Regions from separate parts of the Actinoplanes sp. CA-142083 genome, predicted to be linked through region 2. Evidence: riboswitches for the same ligand, from Rfam matches in the RefSeq annotation. Region 2 holds a riboswitch; the other holds the start of a gene.
The links. A riboswitch is a leader RNA that binds a small molecule or an ion and turns the genes downstream of it on or off. The one in region 2 is predicted to bind glycine.

Region 1 (3,407 bases), 470 kb from region 2:
TCGGGTTGGCCTGCAGCGCGAGCACGCAGAACCGCTCGATCTCCCACGAGAACTGCTCGGGAAGCGGGCCGTCGAGGTGGGTGGGCGGCTTCGAGAGGCTCCAGAACAGGCGGGTGGGCGCGGCGAACACGCCCCGGCGGTCGTGGTCGGAGCCCGGGCCGTCGAGGCCGTAGGCGCGGGATCCGACCACGACGCCGAGGATCGTGTGGTCCGGCACGAGGTCAGAGATCGAGCACCGTCGCGTCGATCTCGCCCAGCTCCTCGGCGGTGAGCACGAGGTTCCTGGTGGCGGCGATGTTGTTCTCCAGCTGCTCGACGCTGCTCGCGCCGATGATGAGGCTGGTCATCCGCTCGTCGCGCAGCGCCCACGCCAGGGCCATCTGCGCCAGGGACTGGCCGCGGCGCTTGGCGATGTCGTTGAGCGAGTGGATGCGGGCCATCGTCTTGTTGTCGAGGTCGCTCTCGTTGAGGAAGACGCTGGTGCGCACCCGCGAGTCGTCCGGCACCCCGCCCAGGTAGCGGTCGGTGAGCAGGCCCTGCTGCAGCGGGCTGTAGGCGATGCAGCCGGCGCCGGCCTCCTCCAGGGTGTCGAGCAGGTTGTCGCGCTCGATCCAGCGGTTCAGGATCGAGTACGACGGCTGGTGGATCAGCAGCGGCGTGCCCAGCTCGCGCAGGATCGCGGCGATGCGGGCGGTCTGCTCCGCGTTGTAGTTGCTGATGCCGGCGTACAGCGCCTTGCCGGCGCGGACCACGGCGTCCAGCGCGGAGGCGGTCTCCTCGAGCGGGGTGTCCGGGTCGGGCCGGTGGTGGTAGAAGATGTCGACGTAGTCGAGGCCGAGCCGCTTCAGCGACTGGTCGAGGGAGCTGACCAGGTATTTCCGGCTGCCCCACTCGCCGTAGGGGCCTTCCCACATGTGGTAGCCGGCCTTGGTCGAGATGATGATCTCGTCGCGGTAAGGCTTGAGGTCGCTTTTCAACAGCCGGCCGAAGTTGCTCTCCGCGCTGCCCGGCGGGGGACCGTAGTTGTTGGCGAGGTCGAAGTGCGTGACGCCCAGGTCGAAGGCGCGGCGGACGATGTCGCGCTGCCGGTCGAGCGGGCGGCCGTCGCCGAAGTTGTGCCACAGGCCGAGCGAGACCGCCGGCAGTTTGAGGCCGCTGCGGCCGGTCCGCCGGTAAGTCATGGAGTCGTAGCGGGTGTCCGCGGGGGTGTAGGTCACATGCACACCCTAGGGATACGCGGTTGAAACGTGATCACTGGTAGCTTGGTCGGCAGCCACGCGGGAGAGTTCACGGGCTTTTCTTAAAGCCTTGGTGGCGCCGAAGGGGCAAATCCTCCCCGGAACCTCTCAGGCAAACGGACCGCGTGGGCAAGCGACTCTGAAGTACCCGTGTGGGTATGACAGAGGGGGAGGCCGCATTGTCGACCTCCCGCTTCGCTAGGAGCCGCCGTCATGACGTTCGCAGCCCGGCACATCGGCCCGGACCCCGACGAGCAGACCCACATGCTCAAGACCATCGGCTATCCGTCGCTGGACGCGCTGATGGACGCCGCCATCCCGGAGGTGATCCGGTGGCACGGCGAGCTCGACCTGCCCCCGGCCGCCTCCGAGGAGGAGACGATCGCCGAGCTGCGGTCGATCGCGGCGAAGAACACGGTGGCGACCCCGATGATCGGGCTCGGCTACCACGGCACCTTCACCCCCGCGGTGATCAAGCGGAACGTGCTGGAGAACCCGGCCTGGTACACGGCCTACACGCCGTACCAGCCGGAGATCAGCCAGGGCCGGCTCGAGGCGCTGCTCAACTTCCAGACCATGGTCACCGACCTCACCGGGCTGACCACGGCCAACGCCTCGATGCTCGACGAGGGCACCGCGGTCGCCGAGGCGATGACTTTGGCGCGACGAGCTTCAAAATCCAAGTCTTCCGTGTACGTCGTGGACGCCGACACGCTTCCGCAGACGCTGGCCGTGCTGCGCACTCGGGCCGAGCCGCTCGGGATCACGCTCGAGCTGGTGGACCTGGACGGCGACTCGCCGTTGCCGGCGGAATATTTCGGACTTCACTTGCAGTACCCGGGTGTTTCCGGCGCGGTTCGGGACCACTCGGCGTTGATCTCCGCCGCCCACTCCGTCGGTGCGCTGGTCACGGTGGCGGCCGACCTGCTGGCGCTGACGCTGCTGCGGGCGCCGGGGGAGATCGGGGCCGACATCGCGGCCGGGACCACGCAGCGCTTCGGGGTGCCGCTCGGCTTCGGCGGGCCGCACGCCGGCTACCTCGCGGTGCGGGCCGGGCTGGAGCGGTCGCTTCCCGGAAGACTCGTGGGTGTGTCCAAGGACGCGGACGGCGCTCCCGCGTACCGGCTGGCCCTGCAGACCCGCGAGCAGCACATCCGGCGGGAGAAGGCGACCAGCAACATCTGTACGGCTCAGGTGCTGCTCGCCGTGATGGCCAGCATGTACGCCGTGTACCACGGGCCGGACGGGCTTCGGCGGATCGCCAAACGCGTACACGATCATGCTTTGACCCTGGCCGGCAGCCTTGCCGCCGGTGGCGTCGAGGTCGCTCACGACGCCTTCTTCGACACGGTGACGGCCGTCGTCCCCGGGCGAGCTTTTGAGATCGTGGAGGCCGCCGCGGCTTCGGGGATCGACCTGCGGCTGGTCTCCTCGGACCGGGTGTCGATCTCCTGCGACGAGACGACGACCCCTTCGCACATCGCGGGCGTGCTGTCGGCCTTCGGAGTGCCGGTGTCGGCCCCGGCCGCGTGCGGCGCCGTGCCGCTGGGCCGGACCAGCACCTACCTGACCCACCCGGTGTTCAACACCCACCACTCCGAGACGAGCATGCTGCGCTACCTGCGCAAGCTCTCCGACCGCGACTACGCGCTCGACCGGGGCATGATCCCGCTCGGCTCGTGCACGATGAAGCTCAATGCCACCACCGAGATGGAAGCGGTGACCTGGCCCGCTTTCGCCGACATCCACCCGTACGCCCCGGCGTCGCAGACGGTCGGCTACGAGCACCTGGTCAGCCAGCTCGAGACCTGGCTGGCGGAGATCACCGGGTACGACGCGGTCAGCGTGCAGCCCAACGCCGGCTCGCAGGGTGAGCTGGCCGGCCTGCTCGCCATCCGCGGCTACCACCGCTCCCGCGGCGAGGCGCACCGCGACGTGTGCCTGATCCCGTCCAGCGCGCACGGCACCAATGCGGCCAGCGCGGTCATGGCCGGCATGCGGGTGGTGGTCGTGGCCTGCGACGACCTCGGCAACGTGGACATGTCGGACCTTTCTCTTAAAATCGAAACGCACGCCGCTTCGCTCGCCGCGATCATGGTGACCTACCCGTCGACCCACGGCGTCTACGAGACGTCGATCGCCGACCTGTGCGCCCAGGTGCACGAGGCC
Region 2 (3,407 bases):
TGGTGCTGCTCGCCGTGGCGCTGCGGCAGTGGGCGCTGCTGATCGTGCCCGTCCTGCTGGCGGTGGTGTTCGCAGCCATGTTCGGCTTCACCGTGCGGGTCGACGCCACCGGCCTGACGGTGCGCTCGCTGGTGGGCTGGCCCGGCACCCACGTCCCGGCCGACGAGGTCGAGCGGGCCTCGGTCACCGAGGTGCGCCCGATCCGTCAGTTCGGCGGCTGGGGCTGGCGCGTGGGACGGGGCGGCCGGGTCGGTGTCGTGCTGCGAGCGGGCAACGCCCTGCTGGTCGAGCGGACCGGGGGCCGCTCGCTGGTCGTCACCGTCGACGACGCCGCCACCGGCGCCGCCCTGCTCAACACCCTGGCCGACCGGGCGAGGTCGTGAGCCGTCCTCAGCACTCGACGACGGTGACGGCCAGGCCGCCCAGCGACGTCTCCTTGTACTTGGTCGACATGTCGCGGCCGGTGTCGCGCATCGTGCGGATCGCGGTGTCGAGGCTGACGCGGTGGCTGCCGTCGCCGCGCAGGGCGAGGCGGGCCGCGTTGATGGCCTTGACGCCGGCGATGGCGTTGCGCTCGATGCACGGCACCTGCACGAGGCCGCCGACCGGGTCGCAGGTCAGCCCGAGGCTGTGCTCGAGGGCGATCTCGGCCGCGTTCTCGACCTGCGAGGGCGTACCCCCGAGAACCTCGCACAGACCCGCCGCCGCCATCGCGGCCGCGGAACCCACCTCGCCCTGACACCCGACCTCGGCGCCGGAGATCGAGGCGGCGCCCTTGATGAGGATCCCGACCGCGGCCGCCGTGAGCAGGAAGCGCACCACGCCGTCGTCGCCCGAGCCGGGCACGAAACGCCGGTAGTAGTGCAGCACCGCGGGGATGATGCCGGCCGCGCCGTTCGTCGGGGCGGTCACCACCCGGCCGCCGGCCGCGTTCTCCTCGTTGACCGCGAGGGCGTAGAGGTTCACCCAGTCGATCACGTGCAGGGGATCGTCCGCGTCGGGCCGTACGACCAGATCACGCCACAGAGCCGGCGCCCGGCGACGGACCTCGAGCCCACCCGGCAGGATGCCCTCGGCCTGCAGGCCGCGCTCGACGCAGCCGCGCATCACCCGCCAGATCCGCAGAAGCCCCTCGCGGATCTCCTCGTCGGTACGCCACGCCCGCTCGTTCACCCGCATGATTCCGGAAATGTCGGTTTGGTGCGACGAGCACAATGCGAGCAGCTCATCGCCGGAAGAGAACGGCAACGGCAAAGCGGTCAGATCGGTAGCGAGCCCCTCCCCTTCCTCCACGACAAATCCGCCACCCACGGAATAGAAAGTGCGTTCCGCCAGAAGGACCCCGTCAGCCGTCCAAGCCGTGAAAGTCATCCCATTCGGGTGGAAAGGCAGACTCCGCCGCCCATCAAGGAGCACTTCGACCGGAACCGCTCGCTCGCCGGCCAGCAACACGTTCCCGCTCGCCTGAATTGCCGCGACCCGGGCCGCGACCGTGGAGGTGTCGACGGTCGCCGGGTCCTCGCCCTCGAGCCCGAGCAACACCGCGGCATCCGAGTGATGGCCGCGCCCGGTCGCTCCCAGAGAGCCGAGAAGCTCCACGCGGAGACGGCCCGCCTTGGGCACCTCGGCGGCGAAACGGCGGGCGGCCCGCATCGGCCCCACGGTGTGCGAGGACGACGGGCCGATCCCGATGGAGTAGAGGTCGAAGGCGCTGACCGGCACGAAAGGCTCCCCTGTCGAGGGTGGCCTCCCCGCTCTGTCATGGGTACCTGAGAGCTTCACCGCCTCTGGTTCGAGGCGGTTTGCACCGTGGGTGCGGGACCACGTCGTCCCGGCTTTCCAGAGGCGCCTGCCATGCGGCGGTATCGGGGCCTGAGAGATTCCCGGGGAGGGTTTGCTCCTTCGGCGCCCCGGTGGCGGCCGGGGACTCTCCCGCCGTGGTTCGTACGGCGCGATCTTCGGTTGTGCTCCCGAGGGTACAGCCGCCGGCGCGCGCGTCAACCCGCTCAGTCCGGCGCGGAGGCTGCCGAAAGGGGAAAAGGAGGCGAACATGACATTTGTACGACGACTGCGGCTCGGCGCGCGCCTTGGGGCATGTTTCGCCGTCGTCCTGGTGCTGCTCGGCGTGGTGGTGGCGATCGCCGTGGTCGCCCTGCAGCGCCAGTCCGACTCGACCGCCAAGGTGCGCGACCTGCAGGTGCTGCGCAAACAGGTCGACGAGCAGAAGTACTACGACGCGGACATCTCGGGCTGGCAGCTCGCGTACGCCTGGGACGTCTACCGCCTGAACCCGCAGAAGGCGGTCGACCCGAAGTCGGACAACCGGGCCGGCTACCTGGCCGACGTCGAGCTGCTCAAGACGCTGCTCGACGAGACCCGCACCGACCTGATGACCGGCGAGGAGAAGACCATCTTCGCCGACCTCCAGCAGCAGTGGGTGTCGTACTTCGACTACGACGACCAGATCTCCGGCGCGTTCGGGAAGGGCCAGGTCGAGCAGGGCAACGCGCTGATCCTCGGGCCGAGCTACGAGATCTACTACAAGATCGTCGAGGGCACGAACAAGCTGGTCACGTCCGTCGCGACCCGGGCCGAGGCGACCACCCGGTCGGCCCAGAGCTCGGCGGCGGCCGCCCGCGACGCCACGCTGATCGCCTTCGCGGTGGCCGTGATCGCCGCGATCCTGCTCACCGCGGTCGTCACCCGCAGCGTGGTGCGGCCCGCCGGCCGCGTCATGGTCGCGCTGCGGAGCATCGCTTCCGGCGATTTGGGCGTACGCCTGAACGACAGCGGAAGCGACGAGTTGTCGGACATGGCTCGTGCCGTCGACACGGCGGCCGAGGGCGTGCGCGCCACGATCGTCGAGATCAGCGACGACGCCCGCGACCTGGCCGTCGCCGCGGACACCATGTACCGGGTCAGCGGCCAGATCGACGGCGCGGTCAACACCGCCTACTCCGAGGCGGACCGCGTCGCCGGGACCGCGGGCGGCGTCTCCGGGAACGTGCAGACCGTCGCCGCCGGCGCCGAGCAGATGGGCGCCTCGATCTCCGAGATCTCCCGCAACGCGGCCGACGCGGCCGGGGTCGCCTCCGGCGCGGTCACCGCCGCCCGCGACACCAGCGCCACCATCAACCGGCTCGGCGAGTCGTCGGAGCAGATCGGCGCGGTCGTCACCACGATCCAGGCGATCGCCGCGCAGACCAACCTCCTCGCGCTCAACGCGACCATCGAGGCGGCCCGCGCCGGCGAGCTGGGCAAGGGCTTCGCGGTGGTGGCCAGCGAGGTGAAGGACCTGGCGCAGGAGACGGCCCGGGCCACCGAGGAGATCGCCCAGCGGATCCAGTCGATCCAGCACGAGACCGGCGAGGCGGTCACCGCGATCGACGGGATCAGCCAGATCATCC

Region 1: another riboswitch for glycine. It lies ahead of gcvP (aminomethyl-transferring glycine dehydrogenase); the one in region 2 lies ahead of ACQPZX_RS22165 (L-serine ammonia-lyase).

The regions. Positions count from the first base shown of each region.
Region 1 is NZ_CP192076.1:5,307,496-5,310,902, forward strand. Features, by position in the region: gene ACQPZX_RS24300 (nucleotidyltransferase domain-containing protein) at 1-229, opposite strand, end outside; gene mgrA (L-glyceraldehyde 3-phosphate reductase) at 222-1,181, opposite strand; glycine riboswitch at 1,269-1,372, shown strand; gene gcvP (aminomethyl-transferring glycine dehydrogenase) at 1,452-3,407, shown strand, end outside.
Region 2 is NZ_CP192076.1:4,841,190-4,844,596, reverse strand. Features, by position in the region: gene ACQPZX_RS22170 (hypothetical protein) at 1-383, shown strand, start outside; gene ACQPZX_RS22165 (L-serine ammonia-lyase) at 391-1,722, opposite strand; glycine riboswitch at 1,851-1,945, opposite strand; gene ACQPZX_RS22160 (methyl-accepting chemotaxis protein) at 2,114-3,407, shown strand, end outside.